4 regions of the Burkholderia sp. Bp9140 genome follow, and region 1 is predicted to be linked to each of the others. Evidence: riboswitches for the same ligand, from Rfam matches in the RefSeq annotation. Region 1 holds a riboswitch; each other region holds the start of a gene.
What was found. Region 1 has a riboswitch for cobalamin ahead of cobA (uroporphyrinogen-III C-methyltransferase). Riboswitches for the same ligand answer to the same signal wherever they lie in the genome.
Positions count from the first base shown of each region.

Region 2: linked by a shared signal. The riboswitch ahead of DIE21_RS03725 (TonB-dependent receptor domain-containing protein) and the one ahead of cobA (uroporphyrinogen-III C-methyltransferase) in region 1 are both predicted to bind cobalamin.
Region 3: linked by a shared signal. The riboswitch ahead of DIE21_RS26165 (iron ABC transporter permease) and the one ahead of cobA (uroporphyrinogen-III C-methyltransferase) in region 1 are both predicted to bind cobalamin.
Region 4: linked by a shared signal. The riboswitch ahead of DIE21_RS00040 (CbtB-domain containing protein) and the one ahead of cobA (uroporphyrinogen-III C-methyltransferase) in region 1 are both predicted to bind cobalamin.

Region 1 covers NZ_QTPQ01000009.1:119,564-124,119, reverse strand. The annotation lists gene cobN (cobaltochelatase subunit CobN) at 1-526, opposite strand, end outside; gene cobW (cobalamin biosynthesis protein CobW) at 533-1,621, opposite strand; cobalamin riboswitch at 1,949-2,213, opposite strand; cobalamin riboswitch at 2,340-2,575, shown strand; gene cobA (uroporphyrinogen-III C-methyltransferase) at 2,685-3,494, shown strand; gene DIE21_RS10095 (cobalamin biosynthesis protein) at 3,491-3,868, shown strand; gene cobO (cob(I)yrinic acid a,c-diamide adenosyltransferase) at 3,903-4,505, shown strand; gene DIE21_RS10085 (cobyrinate a,c-diamide synthase) at 4,509-4,556, shown strand, end outside.
Region 2 covers NZ_QTPQ01000003.1:114,111-118,666, forward strand. The annotation lists gene DIE21_RS03715 (SDR family NAD(P)-dependent oxidoreductase) at 1-534, shown strand, start outside; gene DIE21_RS03720 (AraC family transcriptional regulator) at 683-1,696, shown strand; cobalamin riboswitch at 1,808-2,001, shown strand; gene DIE21_RS03725 (TonB-dependent receptor domain-containing protein) at 2,191-4,119, shown strand; gene DIE21_RS03730 (LysE family translocator) at 4,177-4,556, opposite strand, start outside.
Region 3 covers NZ_QTPQ01000034.1:34,685-39,240, forward strand. The annotation lists gene DIE21_RS26150 (cell division protein ZapA) at 43-357, opposite strand; gene DIE21_RS26155 (ATPase) at 354-704, opposite strand; cobalamin riboswitch at 881-1,134, shown strand; gene DIE21_RS26165 (iron ABC transporter permease) at 1,524-2,522, shown strand; gene DIE21_RS26170 (ABC transporter ATP-binding protein) at 2,519-3,331, shown strand; gene cobT (nicotinate-nucleotide--dimethylbenzimidazole phosphoribosyltransferase) at 3,384-4,439, shown strand; gene DIE21_RS26180 (adenosylcobinamide-GDP ribazoletransferase) at 4,429-4,556, shown strand, end outside.
Region 4 covers NZ_QTPQ01000001.1:4,504-9,059, reverse strand. The annotation lists gene metE (5-methyltetrahydropteroyltriglutamate--homocysteine S-methyltransferase) at 1-578, opposite strand, end outside; gene DIE21_RS00050 (LysR family transcriptional regulator) at 707-1,615, shown strand; gene DIE21_RS00045 (CbtA family protein) at 1,637-2,371, opposite strand; gene DIE21_RS00040 (CbtB-domain containing protein) at 2,385-2,594, opposite strand; cobalamin riboswitch at 2,626-2,768, opposite strand; gene DIE21_RS00035 (histidine phosphatase family protein) at 2,812-3,399, shown strand; gene DIE21_RS00030 (inorganic phosphate transporter) at 3,541-4,556, shown strand, end outside.

The DNA of each region.
Region 1 (4,556 bases):
GCAGCGGGCGCGGCTGCTCGGGTTCGTCGCCGAAGCCGAGCGTATGGAATGCGATGCTGCGCAGCAACGCTTCGGCGTTGTGCATCCCGCCTTCGCGCAGGTAGCGCCACCACAGCCGGCACAGGTCGGGCGCGACCGTGCTCTTCGCGACGAGGTTCGGGTCTTCCTGCAGGTCGCCCGAGAACATCGCGAGCCGTTGCCTGCGCTTCGATGCGAGCGACACGGCCTGCTCGATCCCGTACGGCCAGTACGCCTCGCCGCCCAGATGGTCGATCACGACCGTCTTCGCATGACGCAGCACGTCGTCGACATAGAAATCGACCGACGCCGGCTGCCGCAGGAACGTGACGTTCGCGAGCCGCACGCTCGGGAAGCCGGGCGGCAGCTTCGGCACGATGCTGGCCAGCAGCGACAGCGTCGTGTCGGCCGAGCTCAGGATCACGATGTCGGCCGGCTGCTGGTCGATCCGGACGACGCCCTGCGTATCGTCGACGAAGCCGCCCGGCGTGGTGCGCAACAGATGCATCGCGCGTTACGCCTGCTGCATTTCGGCCGCGCACGCGGCATCGAACGCGCGCTGCAGCGCGGCCGCGTCGAGATCCTCGCCGATCAGCACGAAGCGGCTCGCGCGCGGCTCGCCGTCCTGCCAGCGGCGGTCGAAATAGCTGTCGAAGCGGCGGCCGACGCCCTGGATCACGAGCCGCATCGGCGCCTCGGGCAGCGCCGCGAAGCCTTTCGCGCGATAGATCGTGTGCGTCTCGACGACACGCTGCAGCGCGGCCATCGTCGCGTCGCGCGAGCCCGCATCGCCCGCCACCACCACCGAATCGAACTCGTCGTGATGGTGGTCGTGATCGCCGTCGTCGGCCGAGCCGTGATGGTCGTGCCGCAGGTGGATCGTTTCCTCCGACGCCGACTCGAGCCCGAGCAGCATCGCGAGGTCCAGTTCGCCGCGCGTCGCGCGCACGATCTTCACCTGCGGGGGAATTTCCTCGCGGATCGCGGCTTCGATCTCGGCGAACTGCGCATCGGCGACGAGGTCGGCCTTGTTCACGATCACGAGATCGGCGGACGACAGCTGGTCGGCGAACAGTTCGTGCAGCGGCGATTCGTGGTCGAGGTTCGGATCGGCGCGACGCTGCGCGTCGACGGCCTGCGGGTTCTCGGCGAACTGGCCGCTCGCGGCAGCCGGGCCGTCGACGACGGTCACGACCGCGTCGACCGTGAAGCTGTTGCGGATCGTCGGCCAGTTGAAGGCCTGCACGAGCGGCTTCGGCAGCGCGAGGCCGGACGTCTCGATCAGCACGTGATCGATGTCGGCGCGGCGCTCGACGAGCGCTTCCATCACCGGATAGAACTCCTCCTGCACGGTGCAGCACAGGCAGCCGTTCGCGAGTTCGTACAGCTGGCCCGACGCTTCGCCCTGCGCGCCCTCCGTATCCTCGCAGCCGATGCCGCAGCCCTTGAGGATTTCGCCGTCGATGCCGAGCTCGCCGAATTCGTTGACGATCACCGCGATGCGGCGGCCTTCGGCATGCTGCAGGATGTGGCGCATCAGCGTGGTCTTGCCGCTGCCGAGAAAGCCCGTGACGATCGTGACGGGAAGCTTGCGTAGGGTCATGGTAGGTCCTGTGGCGAAAATGGAATCAGGCCGGGATCGTCGCGTCGAATGCGGCGCGGCATGTCATCTGGCGGATCGCGGGGATGTCGCGGCTCGGTCCGGACGGACGGCTGCGCAACGGACGGCACGACGAATCGGACATGACGCTTCCTTGCGAACGGTCGACATGGTGAATGCCAACACGGCCGCCGGCCCTGCCCGCGCCGCCTGCCGTTCTCCGTTCGGGTCCGCGCACGTGCATGCGACGGACGGATCGGCGGAGAAAGCGGGAAACGCTCGGGCGTCGGGCGTGCTGCGGCCGTGGACGATGCGCCGCCTCCCCGCGGCGCTGAACCCCAACGTTTCGGCCGGTATCCGGGCTGACGAACACGCCGCTTCGCCTTCCCGGATGCACGGCATCCAGTGGCAGTCGTCCGCATGCGGCGGGCATGCGGCGAAGCGGCGCTGCGTGGCGCTTGCGCGCGACGCGTTCGCTTACCGTTGCGGGGGCAGCACAGGTTGGCTCGACTGCGGCGCAGGCGGGCTCCCTGTTTCCCGTTTAACTGCGCGCGCCGGAGGAGCGCGCGCGAGCACCAAAACGCGTGCGAGTGTAGGCGGCGGTGCCGGGAGCGTCAAGGCGGAACGAGCTGCCGCGGGGTGTTCGGCATGGCCGCGGCGCCGCATCCGGGGCCACATCCGGCGCCCGCGCGGCGGGTTCGCGCGGGCCGGCCGCTGTGCTATCGTATGCGCCGCGTTCGGTGCTCGCGTGCGCATTCCGCGCACGCAGTTAAACGGGAAACAGGAGGCGGAAGTCCGGCCGGCCTGTGCTGTCCCCGCAACGGTACGCCGCCCGCGCGCCGCGGTTCCCCCGCACGCGCCCAGGCCGCCCGCGATGCCACTGCCCTTCAGCGGGCGGGAAGGCTGCGGCCTGGCAAGCGGCCAGCCCGGATACCGGCCGACGCAAGGGGCGAGCCCGATGCTCGCCGAACGCCCGATCCGCGGGGGACGGATGGGATGCGCATTCCGCCCGCGCTTGCGCGGGCTTCGCTCGATCCGTCATGCATTGCCTGTCCGCCGGCCGCCGATGTGCCGCTCGCTGTCCCCTTTCCACTGCCACGACACGGTGCGCGCCGTGCCGCGTCCGATGAGCCGCGCATGGCTCGTCGGCGCCGGCCCCGGCGACGCCGATCTGCTGACGCTGAAGGCCGTGCGCGCGATCGCCGCGGCCGACGTGCTGCTCGTCGACGATCTCGTGAACCCCGACGTATTGCGCCACGCGCGTGCCGACGCACGCATCGAGCACGTCGGCAAGCGCGGCGGCCATGCCTCGACGCCGCAGGAAACGATCGTCGCCGCGATGCTCGCGCATCTGCGCGCGGGCCGCAGCGTCGCGCGGCTCAAGGGTGGCGATCCGTTCGTGTTCGGCCGCGGCGGCGAGGAACTGCTCGCGCTCGGCGCGGCCGGTTTTCCGGTCGAGGTCGTCAACGGCATCACGGCCGGTATCGCCGCGCCGGCCGCGCTCGGCATTCCGGTCACGCATCGCGGCGACGCGCAGGGCGTGATCTTCGTCACGGGCCACGGCGCGGGCGCGGACGAACCCGACTGGCGCGCGCTCGCCGCGACGCGGATGACGATCGTGATCTACATGGGCATTCGCCGGCTCGACGCGATCGCGGCCGCACTGCGTCACGGCGGCCTGGCCGGCGACACGCCGTGCGCGGCGATCGAGAACGCCACGCGTGACGGCCAGCGCCACGTGCTCGCGACGCTCGACACGATCGTCGAACGGGTGGGCGCAACCGGCATCGGTTCACCGGCGATCGTCGTGATCGGCCGCGTCGCGGCGCTCGCCGGCGATCCCGCGGTGCGCGCGGCGCTCGGCGGCCGCGCATGATGCGCGTCGCGCTCGGCGTCGGTTTCCGCACGGGCGTGACGGCCGCGCAACTCGATGCCGCGATCCGCGCGGCGCTGGCATGCTACCCGGACACCGAGCCGGCCGTCGTCGCCACGCTCGCCGACAAGGCGCGTGCCCGGCCGCTGCGCACGCTGTGCGCACGGCGCGGCTGGCCGCTCGTCGCGTTCGACGCGGCGCAGCTCGCGCATTGCCCCGAACCGGCGTTGAGCGGCCCGTCGGCCGCCGCGCTCGCGCGTTTCGGCGTCGCGGGCGTGGCCGAGCCGTGCGCGCAGCTCGCGGCGCCGCATGGCCGGCTGCTCGGCCCCAAATCCATCCGGGACGGCGTGACGGTCGCGCTCGCCGGCCCGCTCTGAACCCTTTGTTTCGCTTTCGACAGGACGATTCCCGATGAAGACCGATGCCGAATCCCATCAGCGGATGACCGAACGCCGCCGCGCCGGCCATGAAAAGAAGCAGGCTGCCGCCACCCAGGAAAAGGGCCTGCTGATCGTCAACACCGGCAACGGCAAGGGCAAGAGCACGGCCGCGTTCGGCATGGCCGTGCGCGTGCTCGGCCATGGCATGCGGCTCGGCGTCGTGCAGTTCATCAAGGGCGCGCTGCACACGTCCGAGCGCGACTTCCTCGGCGCGGTCGCGGAATGCGACTTCGTGACGATGGGCGACGGCTATACGTGGAACACGCAGAACCGCGACGCCGACATCGCGACCGCGCGCAAGGGCTGGGACGAGGCGCGCCGGATGATCGAAAGCGGCGAGTACCGGATGGTGATCCTCGACGAGCTGAACACCGTGCTGAAGTACGAATACCTGCCGCTCGACGAAGTGCTCGCGACGCTCGTCGCGCGGCCGGATTCGGTGCACGTCGTCGTCACCGGCCGGCATGCGCCCGATGCGCTGATCGATGCGGCCGACCTCGTCACCGAAATGAGGCTCGTCAAGCATCCGTACAAGGAGCAAGGCGTGAAGGCCCAGCGCGGCGTGGAGTTCTGACCGATGCCGGCCTGCCCCGCGCTGTTCGTCAGCGCGCCCGCGTCCGGCCAG
Region 2 (4,556 bases), on a different contig from region 1:
GCCGACAGTTTCCGCGCGCAAATCGATCTGAACCTGCACAGCGCGTTCCTCGCGATTCGTCACGCCGCTCCGCGCCTCGCCCGGAGCGGCGGCGGCACGATCGTCTGCATCTCGTCGAATGCGGCGCGACTGAGCTTCCGCTGGCTGTCCGCGTATTGCGCGGCGAAGGCCGCGCTGGAGGCACTCGTGCGCGTGGCCGCCGAGGAGCTGGCCAGCGCGAAAATCCGCGTGAACGCCGTGCGCCCGGGGCTCACACGTACGGAGTCGACCAGGCAGATGTTCGACAACGGCCCGCTCGTCGACCGCTTCCTCGAGCAGATTCCGCTCGGCGCGATCGGCGAGCCCGACGACATTGCGCGCGCCGTGCGTTATCTCGCCGGCCCCGAATCAGGTTGGGTCACCGGCCAGAGTTTCGCCGTCGACGGCGGTCACGAACTGCGCGCGAACCCGCGCGTCGACGATACGATCGCGCAGATTTACGGCATGGCCGCACTCGACGCCTTGAAGCTCGGCCGCGTGCCGGGCGACGCGTGACCGGCCGGGCCCAAGGCGATCCCGCCATGCCGTTTGCGTGCAACGCGGGCGGCGGCCGGCGCCGATTGCATTGTTGCGTGGCGACGGTTCGCGGCCGCCGGTCGCCCCGCCCACCGCCCCCTGTCGCGACGCTCCGAACGGGAATCCCATGAGACAAGGTGCGTTGCCGCCCCGCGGCCGCGTCCTGCCCGGCCTCGACGCACGCCTGCGAATCGAGCTCTCGCGCAGCGGTGTGCCGCCGGCGGGCACGACAACGCCCGGCGATTTCATCGCGCTGTACCGCGACGCGATCGAACGGCTCGAGGCGCAGGTCGCGCGCGGCGACGGCCATCCGCCGATGCGCAAGCAGGAAGTCGACCTGATGTGCCGCTGCCTGCTCAGTTGCGCGACGCTCGCCGACGCGATCCGCTGCGCGGCCGAGTTCTGCGAGATGCTGACGCCGCGTGCCGGCATGCTGTCGCTCGCGGTGCGCGACGGACGTGCGACGTTCCGGATGGATTCGCTGCGCCGCACGCGCGGCCCGGCCGCGTGCCTCGTCGACCTGACGGGGCTGTTCTGCTATCTGCAGCTGTTCGGCTGGCTGATCGGGCAGCCGCTGCGGCCGGACGAAGTCTGGCTCGGCCATTCGCGCCGCAACGACGCGATGCCGCTGCTCGGGCTCTTCAACGCGCCGGTCGACGTCGGCCGCAAAAGCTACGGCTTCGCGTTCGACGCGACGCGGCTCGATGCCCGCGTGATCCGCCAGCCGGGCGAGCTCGCCGCGTTCCTCGTCGATTTTCCGTTTCGCCTGATCGATGCGGCGCCGGCCGTCGTGTCATGGGCGCAGCAGGTGCGCGGCTTTCTCGATGCGGCGCTCGCACGCGAGCAGGCGCTGCCCGCGCTTGCCGAGGTGGCGACATGGCTCGGCGTCAGCGAAGCGACGTTGCGGCGGCGGCTGACGGCCGAAGGCAGCGGCTATCACGTGTTGCGCGAGCGGTGCCTTGCCGACGTCGCGCGGCGCTGCCTGCGCGAGTCGGACTGGCCGGTCGCACGGATCGCCGCGCATCTCGGGTTCGGCGGCGAGGAAGCGTTTCGGCGGGCGTTCGTGCGATGGACGGGCATCGCGCCAAGCCGGTTCCGGCACGATTGCGGCGTCGCCGAGATCCCGTTTCATCAGACATGAAACGCGGTTCGGGCGCCTCGAAAAGAAAAGCTTGGGAAAGTATTCACCGGACAATGACGTTTTTCCGCATCCCTGCGCACCCCGGTAATTGACGCGCCTGAGTGCTCGCCATTACGCTTGCGCGCTGATGGTTCCCGGGAACGGGATCAAAAGGGAACGCAGGAGAGGCAGTGCCTCGAATCTGCGGCTGCCCCCGCAACTGTAAGCGGCGAATCCGCGCCACCGCGCGCCACTGGGAAACCGGGAAGGCCGGCGCGAATGACGACCCGCGAGCCAGGAGACCTGCCATCGACCCGAGGTCCAAGCAGCCGCACCGGGCGGGGTGTCCCGATGCGCCAGCACCGCCTTTGGCGGTCGCCCCGTTGCATGGACGGCCCGACCTCAGGACCCTTCAGATGTCCATCATTTCCGTATCCGCTTCCACGCCGGAAGCGTCGCGCCGCTGCGTCGCCGGCATGCGCGGCGCGTCCGCGCGCGATCACGCCCGCTGCCGCATGAAACTTCGCCACCTTCTCGCCACGTCCGCCGCCACGGCGCTGCTCTCCCCGATCGCCCATGCCGCCGGCGACACGGTGCTCGCGCAGCCGTCGCAGCCCGCGGACGGCACCGCCCTGCCGACGATCACCGTGACCGACACGCGGCACCTGCCCGAATCGTTCGACCAGCGCTACGCGTCGACGCAGGTGCTCACGCGCGCCGATCTCGACCGGCTGTCGCCGAGCGACCCGAGCATCACGCAGGCGCTCGCGACGCTGCCGGGCGTCACCGTCTCGCAGAACGGCGGCCCCGGCTCGTCCGCATCGGTCAGCATCCGCGGCTCGTCGGCCAGCCAGGTCGCGGTGTTCATCGACGGCATCCGGATCGGCTCGCCGACCACCGGCATCGCGCCGTGGGCCGACCTGCCGACCGAAGCATTCGAGCGCGTCGAAGTGATCTCGGGGCCGGCTGCCGCGTCATTCGGCGCGAACGCGATGGGCGGCGTCGTGCAGTTGTTCACGCGCCGCGCCGCCGGCCAGCCGAACCAGACGACCGTGTCGTTCGGCGGCGGCTCGAACAAGACCTTCGACACGCAGCTGCGCACGTCGGGCACCGTGCCGTCGACCGGGCCGCTCGCCGCGCTCGGCGGTCTCACCTATTCGCTCGGCCTGCACGCGTACAACACGGCCGGCATCGACGCGACGCGGCCCGTGTTGCCGTACCACGAGGACGGCCGCAATCCGTATCACGCGCAGGACCTCGATGCACGCCTCGGCTATGCGAGCGACAACTGGTCGATCTCGACGTTCGTGCTGTACCACCGCTCCGACCTGTCCTACGACAACGCCGGCTTTGCGAACCGCGAGCTCGATCATCAGCTGACGACCGGCGTCGCGTTCCATCTCGACATCACGCCCGACACGCAGTTCGACCAGTCGGTCGGTTATGCGAACGACCGCCAGTTCCTGTACGCGAGCGACCCGGCCATCCCGACCGACCAGATCAACTCGCAGCGCATCAGCGCGTCGACGTCGCTGACGCATCAGGCGCACGGCTTCCACCTGTTCGGCGTGCCGCTGTCGGGCGAGACGAAGATCGCGTACGACTTCACGCGCGAACAGGCGTTCCTGCCGCTCGACGTGCCGGACGGCGTGCCGACGCGCAACGATTCCGCGTTCTCGCTGCATCAGTCGGCCACGCTCGGCAACGTGACGATGTTCGTCGCGGGCCGTCACGAGATCATCGCGGGGAAAGCCGTGAACACCGGCAACGCCGCGCTGTCGTGGGCGATCACGCCGGTCTATACGGCGCGCGTGTCGTACGGCAATGCGTTCCGCCTGCCGACGTTCAACGACCTGTACTACCCCGGTTACGGCAATCCGGACCTGAGCCCGGAGCGCAGCGATTCGGTCGAGGCCGCGCTCGACGCGAACACGGCGTACGGCACGTTCAGCGCCGCGATCTACGACACCCGCGTCAGCAACCTGATCGCGTACAACCCCGCGACGTTCTCGCCGATGAACATCGGCCGCGCGCATATCCGCGGCATCGACCTGTCGTACAAGGGCACGATCGGCCGCTCGACGCCGGTGAGCATCGCGGTCGGCATCCTGAATCCGCAGGACGAGACCAACGACAGCTGGCTCAACCGCCGGCCGCGCCAGACCATCAGCGTGAACGTCGACCACACGTGGGACGAACTGCACCTGCACGCGCTGAGCACGGGTGCAACGGTGAGCTATGGCGGCACGACGTTCGACGACCCGGCCAACACGACATATCTGCCGTCGACCCTGACCGTGAACCTGCGCGCGTCGTACAGGATCAATGCGCACCTGACGGTGTCGGCGTCGCTGTCGAACCTGTTCGACCGTCAGACCATGACCGCATACGGCTACAACACGCTCGGCCGCACCGCGTTCGGCAAGGTCAGCTATACGTTCTGACCAGGACGGTCGGTGCATCGGCGCCCGCGGTCGCGGGTGTCGATGTCGCGGCTCGCGTCAGGACCAGACGACGATGCGCACGCCCGCAATCAACTGGATCGCGCCGAACGCCGCGATCACGACGGCCGACACGCGCGACAGCCCGTGCATGAGCGTCAGCGACATCTTCGTGCGCAACGCGGCGGTCGTGCTGCTCAGGCACAGCCACCATACCGCGGAACCCAGGAACACGCCGGCGACCATCAGCGCGACGGTCGGCCCCATCGCGTCGTCATGCGTGCCCGCCAGCGGGCCGAGCGCCGCGAAGATTCCGACGAACGACAGGATCGTCATCGGGTTCGACAGCGTCAGGCCGAACGTCGTCAGGAAATCGCGCAGCACGGTCGTGCGCGGCAAATCGCGTGGTGCCGCCGACGCGGCCGGCGCCTGCCGCGCGA
Region 3 (4,556 bases), on a different contig from region 1:
TTGATCGCCGAGATCAAGGGGAATCGACGCATCGATCAAACCTTACTGCGTCTCGTGCTGTGCGAGCACCGCGCCGAGCTGTTCGTTCATCTGGTGCATTGTACGACGGATTTCTTCCGCCGGAAATGCTTCACCGTGCCGCACGCTCGTTTGCAGCCGCAGCAATTCGGATGCGAGCGACAGTGCCGCCATCACCGCGATGCGATCGGTGCCGCGCACCGAGCTGTTCGCGCGGATCTTCGACATTTCGGCGTCGACGCGCGCGACGGCCTCGAGCAGCGCCGCTTCGGTCTCGGCCGAACAGGCGAGCCGATAGGGCTGACCGAGAATCGAGACTTCGATCTGCTTGGTGCTCATGCATGTTCTCCGTGGCTGGCCGCGTCGTCGCTATCCGTGCGCGCCTGCGCATCCAGCAGGTCGAGCTGGTTGTCGGCTTGCTCCACGCTCTTCGTGCGCGGCAGCTTTTCGAGAATCGCGTTCAGTTTGACCTGGGCGTCGTCGATCTTTGCCGACAGCGTGTCGCGCTCGGCCGCGAGCGCATTGCGTTCGTCGCGCAGTTGCGCGAGTTCCGCGCGGACGGTGTCCGCTTCCGCGCGCATTTGCGCGACCTGCTCCTCGAGCGCGAGCCGTTCCGAGTGATAGCGCTTGTTCAGCGAGATCAGACGGCCAATATTTTGAGATAAGGTTTCGAGTTCGTTGAGCATTTGCTGCGTCCTCTAAAGACCCAGCATTTTAGCGCGGAATAACGCGCATTCCGACATCTGTAACGTTTCCAGTCGTAACACCCCGGCTTCTTGCTGCGAATGCGCGGGTCCGGCGCGTGCGCGATGCGCTTCCGGCACGCGTCCGGCCGCTTTCTTGACGCTCGTGCGGCCCGCTCCTAAACTGGCGCCGCCTCGGTGCTCGCGCGTGCGTCGCGCGGTTAAACGGGAAGCAGGGCGCGCGCTCCGCCCGGAGATCGCCAACCTGCGCTGCCCCCGCAACGGTAAGCGGCCGCGTCGCATGATGCAGGCCGGCTCGGGCGCGTTTCGCGTGCAGGTCGCACGCGGGCGCGGGCCACTGCGCGTGAAACGCGCGGGAAGGCGAGCCGGTACGCCGCCAGCCCGGATACCGGCCGAGGCGAGGAGCCTGCACGGCTTCATGACGCGCGGCCTGCGGGGAAGCGGGGCGCGCAGTGTTTCACGGGACTTGTCTTCGATGCTGACCCCAATCGTCCGCACGGCGCTCGGCGCCCGCCGCGGCACACCGCTTGCCGCCGTCGCGCAGACTGCGGCGGAAGCCGATCGACCCGATGCGGCGCCTTCCACTATATTGCGCAGAACGCCCGCTGCGCGAAGGTGCGGCCCGAGGGGGCGCGGCCGTCGCATGCCGGTATGGCCGGCGCGCGGCGCAACAACCCGTTCGACAAGGATGACGAGCTTGCGTATGCCTACAACGCGCCGAGGCGCGACGCCCATGCCGCACTCGGCCCGCAACAGCGGTCAGCCGGCGTGTCGCGCATCGTGCACGATGCCGCGCACCGCATGAGCGCCGCGCGTGCCGCCGCGATCTGGGCCGTGCTCGCGGCCGCGGTCGCGCTGCTGTTCGTCGCGTCGCTGTCGATCGGCAGCGTGCCGATGTCGCCATGGCAGGCGCTCGCGTCGCTCGTGCCGCACGGTGGCGATGCGCTGTTCGCCGACATCGTGCGCACGCTGCGGCTGCCGCGCGCGCTTGCGGGCTTCGCGTGCGGCGCGCTGCTTGCGCTTGCCGGCGCGCTGTTGCAGGTGCTGTTGCGCAATCCGCTCGCGGAGCCATACGTGCTCGGCGTGTCCGGCGGCGCGGCCGGCTTCGCGCTCGTCTCGATGATCGCGGGCGCCGCCTGGTGGCTCGTCGATGCGTCCGCGTTCGCCGGCGCGCTCGTGTCGGTCGCGCTCGTGCTCGGGCTAGCCCGCCGCGAGCTGTGGCGCGCCGATTCACGCGACGCGTCGCCGCGGTTGCTGCTCACGGGCGTCGTGATCGCGGCCGGATGGGGCGCGCTCGTCACGCTGCTGCTGTCGCTCGCGCCCGATGCGCGGCTGCGTGGCATCCTCTTCTGGCTGACGGGCGACCTGAACGGCGTGACGGCGCCGTGGTTCGCATCGGGCGCGCTGCTGCTGGCCGCGGGCGTCGCGCTGCCGGCCGCGCCGCAGTTGAACGTGCTGCTGCGCGGCGACGCGACCGCGCTCGCGCTCGGCGTGCCGGTCGCGCGGCTGCGCATGCGGATCTACCTCGTCGCGTCGCTGGCCGCCGCGGCGGCGGTGACGACGGCCGGCACGATCGGCTTCGTCGGCCTCGTCGTGCCGCACGCGCTGCGGCTCGCATTCGGCAACGACCAGCGCATGCTGCTGCCCGCCGCGATGCTCGCGGGCGGCGGCGGCGTGATGGCGGCCGACCTGCTCGCGCGCACCGCGATCGCGCCCGCGCAATTGCCGGTCGGCGTGATGACCGCGTTGATCGGCGTACCGGTGTTCCTGTGGATGTTGCTGAGGAGACCGATGCGATGACCCACGCCGCACCGCATGCCGCCGGCGACATGACCTGCGCGGCGCTCGACCTGACACTGAAGGCCGGCGAACGGACGCTGCTCGACGGCTTCACGCAGGCGTTCCGGCCTGGCGAGATCTGGTGCGTCGCGGGACCGAACGGCGCAGGCAAGACGACGCTGCTCGCGACGCTCGCGGGTTTGCAGCGGCCGGCCGGCGGCCAGGTCGAGATCGACGGCCGGCCGCTCGCCGCATGGCCGCCCGAACAGCTCGCACGGCGCCGCGCGCTGATGCCGCAACAATTGCACGACGCGTTCAGCGCGACGGTATTCGACACGGTTCTGCTCAACCGCTTTCCGTATCTCGGCGGCTGGGGCTGGGAGCGCGACGGCGACCGCGCGGCCGCGCGTGACGCGCTCGCGACGTTCGGGCTGGCCGCGCTCGCGTCGCGCGACGTGCTGTCGCTGTCGGGCGGCGAGCGGCAGCGCGTCGCGCTGGCCGCGACGCTGTGCCAGGACGCGCCGCTGATGCTGCTCGACGAGCCGCTCGCCCATCTCGACCTGCATCACCAGGTCGACGGCCTGACCGCGCTGGGCGCATGGCTCGACGCGGGCCCGCGCACGGTGCTGTTCTCGTGCCACGACCTGAATCTCGCGCGGCGTTTCGCGACGCACGCGCTGTTGCTCGATGGCCGCGGCCATGCGTGGGCGGGCCCCGTGCACGACGTGCTGACGCCGGCGCGCGCGAGCGACGCGTTCGGCTACCCGCTCGTGCTGATCCGCGAGAACGGCCGCGACGCGCTGCTGCCCGCGTGGCCCGAGCGACGATGAACCTTCTTCTTTCGATGCGCGGCACCGGCCGCGCCAGCGAGGCAATCTTCCGATGACGAAACCGACCGACTTCCCGCCCGCGATCGCGCCGCTCGACGACACGCTGCGCAAGCGCCTGCAGCATGTGATCGATCACAAGACCAAGCCGCCCGGCAGTCTCGGCCAGCTCGAGGCGATCGCGTTGCAGATCGGCCTGATCCAGCGCACCGAGCGGCCGCACGTGCAGCGTCCCGTGACGATCGTGTTCGCCGGCGACCACGGGATCGCGGCCGAGGGCGTGAGCCCGTATCCGCAGGCGGTCACCGCGCAGATGGTCGCGAACTTCCTGGCCGGCGGCGCGGCGATCAATGCGTTCTCGGGCGTCGCGCAGAGCGTGCTCGAGATCGTCGATGCGGGCGTCGCGTCGCCGCTGCCGGTGTCCGACCGGCTCGTGTCGCTGCCGGTCGCGCGCGGCACGCGCAACTTCGCGGTCGAACCCGCGATGACGCACGACGAGGCGAGGACGGCGCTCGCCGCCGGCGCGGCGCGCGTGCGCCTTCATGCATCGCTCGGCACGAACGTGATCGGCTTCGGCGAAATGGGGATCGCGAACACGTCGTCGGCCGCGTGCCTGATGAGCCGTCTGCTCGACGTGCCGATCGACGCGTGCGTCGGGCGCGGCACGGGCCTCGACGACCAGGGGCTCGCGCACAAGCGCGCGGTGCTCGGCCGCGCGCTCGTCCGGCATTCGCATGCGATCGCGCCGCTCGACGTGCTCGCGACGTTCGGCGGCTTCGAGATCGCGATGATGACGGGCGCGTATCTCGCGGCCGCGAGCGAGCGAATGACGATCCTCGTCGACGGCTTCATCGCGACGGCCGCGCTGCTCGTCGCCGAGCGCATCGCGCCCGGCGTGCGCGACTACTGCGTGTTCTCGCATACGTCGCACGAGGCCGGCCACCGGCGCATGCTCGAGCATTTCGGCGCGAAGCCGCTGCTCGCGCTGGACCTGCGGCTCGGCGAAGGCACGGGCGCCGCGCTCGCGCTGCCGCTGGTGCGGGCGGCGGCCGCGTTCCTCACCGAGATGGCGAGCTTCGAATCCGCGGGCGTCGACGATCGTGACGCCTGAGCGTGCTCGCGGCGTACGCGCCGAACTGCGCTACTTCTTCGTCGCGCTCGGCTATTTCACCCGCGTGCCGGTGCCGCGTGCGATCGGCTACGCGGCCGGCGATCTCGACCAGGCCGC
Region 4 (4,556 bases), on a different contig from region 1:
ACCGGCAGCAGCTTCGGCAGCAGCGCGAGGCGATCCGAATCGTCCTTCGCCTTGCCGAGCCACAGATACGTGACGGGGCCGAGGATCACCGGCTTCGCGTTCACGCCCTGCGCTTTCGCCTCGGCCAGCTGCCCGAGCAGGCGCGACGGATCGAGCGAGAAGTTCGTGTCCGCGTGGAATTCCGGGACGATGTAGTGATAGTTCGTGTCGAACCACTTCGTCATTTCACCGGCCGCGACACCGCCGCAGCATGCCGCGTGTTCCTCCGCCGACTGCGCCGAACGGCCACGCGCGACGCGGAAATAGTTGTCGAGCGCATCGCCATGGAAGTCCCGCACGCGCTTCGGCAGGTTGCCGAGCGTGAAGCTCATGTCGAGCACCTGGTCGTAGAACGCGAAATCGCCGATCGGCGCGAGATCGAGGTCGCGCTGGTCGTTCCAGTGGCGCCGGCGGAGCTCGGCGCCGAGTGCCTTCAGCTCGTCGCGCGACGATTCGCCCTTCCAGTAGCGCTCGAGACCGAACTTGAGTTCGCGCTTCGCGCCGATGCGCGGAAAACCGAGGTTGTGTGTCGTAACCATGAAGCTGCCGTCCAGAGAAAAATTGAAGATCCGGCAGCCATCATAGGGATTTCATTCCATGAAATAAAATGGCATTATTTCATTCATCCATTAAATTTGTTCATGTGTTCGTGGGATAAGCGATAGCCATGCTGGAACGATTCCATCTTGTCGTGATCCGCGAAGTCGAGCGCCAGGGCTCGCTGACGGCGGCCGCCAATGCGCTGCATCTCACCCAATCGGCGCTCAGCCACACCGTCCGGAAGATCGAGCAGCAGCTCGGCACGCCGATCTGGGATCGGGAAGGACGCGGCCTGCGGCTCACGCAGGGCGGGCAATATCTGCTGAAGCTGGCACACCGGCTGCTGCCGCAGTTCGAGCTCGCCGAGGAGCGGATGAAGCAGTATGCAAAGGGTGAGCGCGGCACGCTGCGCATCGGGATGGAGTGCCATCCGTGCTATCAGTGGCTGCTGAAGGTCGTGTCGCCGTACCTGTCGCGCTGGCCGGACGTCGACGTGGACGTGAAGCAGCGCTTCCAGTTCGGCGGCATCGGCGCGCTGTTCGGCCATGACATCGACGTGCTCGTGACGCCCGACCCGCTGAACAAGCCGGGGCTGCGCTTCGATCCGGTGTTCGATTACGAGCAGGTGCTGATGGTCGCGGAGACGCACCGGTTCGCGAACGCCGACTACGTGACGCCCGAGCAGCTGACCGACGAGGTCCTGATCACCTACCCGGTCGAGACCGACCGGCTCGACATCTACAATCAGTTCCTGACGCCGGCCGGCATCGTGCCCCGGCGCCACAAGTCGATCGAGACGACCGACATCATGCTGCAGATGGTGGCAAGCGGGCGCGGCGTGGCCGCGCTGCCGGGATGGCTTGCCGACGAATACGCGGACCGGATGCCGGTCGTGCCGGTCAGGCTCGGCGAGAAGGGGATTTCGAAGCAGATCTTTCTCGGCATCCGCGAGGCGGATGCGTCGATCGACTATCTGGCCGCATTCGTCGCGCTGGCGCGCGAATCGACGTGGAGCGCGCCGCGCATGCTGCGCTAGGCACGCTCCGCGCCATGCGCGTCAGGCGGCGCGCATGCCGGTGCGTTCGCCGCGTTCGACCCATGCGCCGAACAGCAGGCCGATCGTCGTCCACATGATCACCTGCATGCCGATCGCCGCGACGCGGAATTTCCACAGCACGGCGGCCGGGAAAGCGGCCGGCACTTCGTTGAACGACGGCAGCCCGATCTGCACGGCCGCGATGATCGCGACGAACACGAGCCCTGCGACGATCGACGCGTTCCACTGGCCGAGCTTCGCCAGCAGATGGCGGCGCACGCTGACCGAGAACACCATCGTCGCGATCGAGATCGCGATCATCAGGAAAAACAGGCCGGTGCGATGGCCGATCGTGTCGGGATCCCCGACCGCGGGCGGACTGGCCGGATATTTGATGTTCGGCACGATCACGAGCGTGATGAACGCCGCCAGTGCGAGCCACGCGGCCAGCGGTCGTGCCGGAAGGCGGCCGCCGCGCCCGTATGCGTACGCGAAGACCAGCGAGAACAGCCCGCCGAATGCCGCGCCGTAGGCCACGACGCCCGTCAGCAGGCCGAGGCCGGACTGCGTATGGCGGCTGACCAGTTCGTGTTCGTGTTCGTGCTCCGGCGAATCGCCATTCCCGGCATCGTGCGATGCTTCAAAGGCGATCGCCTGATCGACTTGCGGCTCGCCGACGATCTTGGCGAAACCGAACGTGAGGAGGCCCGCGGCGATGCCTGCGAGCATCCCGCGCATGAGCAGCTTTCCAACCATCGTGTACTCCGCGTCAGTGGCAGGGAAAGCCGAGCAGATGGCGGCCGTCGTGGACGAACTCGTGCACGTACATGCCCGGCACGAGCGACGTCGCGCCCTGTTCCGCGCCGACGAAATATAGCGCGAGCAGCAGGATCAAGCCGACGAAGACGGCCCACGGCAACAATTCGCGGACGGGAATGGGGGCCGGCACGACGACCGGCTTCAGCACTGCTTCGCTCATGGATGCACCTCAGGGGAATCGCGCCCCGACAAATGTTGGATGGTACGAACGCAGGTCTGGCTTCCGGGATTGAGGATCCCCGGTTACAGTGGCGCGACCGCGCCGGGCTTGCACCGGCTTCCGCGCTTCGTATCGGGCGAATTGTACGCGCGAACGTGCGCGTGTTGAAGGCCCGCGCACGACGGGCGCGGCCGCCCCGAATCCTCCGAGCATCGACATGACCCACCCTGCCTCGCTGCGCATGATCGCGCATGCGCCGACCCGTGCGATGCGCACCGGCGCGTTTCCCGCTGACGATCCGCTCGATGCGCGCGGGCTCGTCGATGCAGCCGCGCTGCGCGAGTCGTTCGAAGGCGGCCGCGACGCGATCGTGCTGTGCAGCCCCGCACGTTGTGCGCAGCAAACCGCCGACGCGCTCGGGCTGCGCGCCGGCATCGACGATGCGCTGCGCGATGTCGACTACGCCAACTGGCGCGGCAAGCGGCTGCACGACCTCGCGCGCGACCTGCCCGACGAACTCGGCGCCTGGATCGACGATCCGTCCGCGTCGCCGCACGGCGGGGAATCGTTCGAGGACGTCGCGCGCCGCGTCGGCGCGTGGTTGAACGCGCTGCCGCGCGGTCGCGATATCGTCGCGATCACCCATGCGACGATCGTTCGGGCGGCCATCGCGCACGTGCGTCGGATGGACACGAAGGCTGCGACCCGCATCGAGGTCGCGCCGCTGTCGTGCATGGTATTCACCGCGTCGCGAGACGGCTGGACCTTGCCCGCGGACGACGTTCGACGCGATACCGATGCGTAGGCCCGCCTGTTCACTATATGGAGATTGACGGCGCCACTTTCTTACATGCGTGTAATGTGAACGGTTCGTCCTCCCGACTGTCATCAAACTGACGGATAGCGAAAGCTAGGATCGGCTGCGGTTCCCTTATGAGATGCCGTCATGAATCAGCCTGCTTCGTCCGCCGCAAACAATTCCGGCTCCACCGAACGCACCCGGCAGGTCGGCTATGCCGTCTTCCTGCTGGTGCTCGCAATCGGCGCCGTCTATATCGCCACCCACCTGATTGCCGATCTGTCGCTCATCCGCGAAGGGTCGCTGTTCCCGTACCTGATGCTCGGCGCCGCGCTGGTGATCGCGCTCGGCTTCGAATTCGTCAACGGCTTCCACGACACCGCGAATGCGGTCGCGACCGTGATCTACACCCACTCGCTGACGCCGAACGTCGCGGTGATCTGGTCGGGCATGTGGAACTTCCTCGGCGTGATGGTTTCGAGCGGCGCCGTCGCATTCGGCATCCTGCAGCTGCTGCCGGTCGAGCTGATCCTGCAGGTCGGTAGCGGTTCGGGTTTCGCGATGGTGTTCGCGCTGCTGATCGCCGCGATCGTCTGGAACCTGGCGACCTGGTATTTCGGATTACCGTCGTCGAGCTCGCATACGCTGATCGGGTCGATCATCGGCGTCGGGCTGATGAACCAGCTGATGCACGGGCCGTCGGGCACGAGCGGCGTCGACTGGGGCCAGGCGCTCGGCGTCGGCAAGTCGCTGCTGCTCTCGCCGATCGTCGGCTTCCTGTGCGCGTCGCTGCTGCTGCTCCTGCTGAAGGCCGTCGTGCGGATTCCGGAACTGTACAAGGAGCCACCGAAGGATCAGCCGCCGCCGTTCTGGATCCGCTGCCTGCTGATCCTCACGTGCACGGGTGTGTCGTTTGCGCACGGGTCGAACGACGGGCAGAAGGGGATGGGCCTCATCATGCTGATCCTGATCGGCACGATGCCGACCGCGTATGCGCTGAACAAGGCGGTCACGCGGGCCGAATCGCAGACGTTCGTCGCCGTCGCGAACCAGGCCGCCGCGACCTTCGCGAAATACTCGAATGGCGTCGCGCCGTCCGCGAATCCGCGCGCCGACGTCGAGCACTTCGTGCAGCGCCGCGAGATGACGCCCTCCGTGCTGCC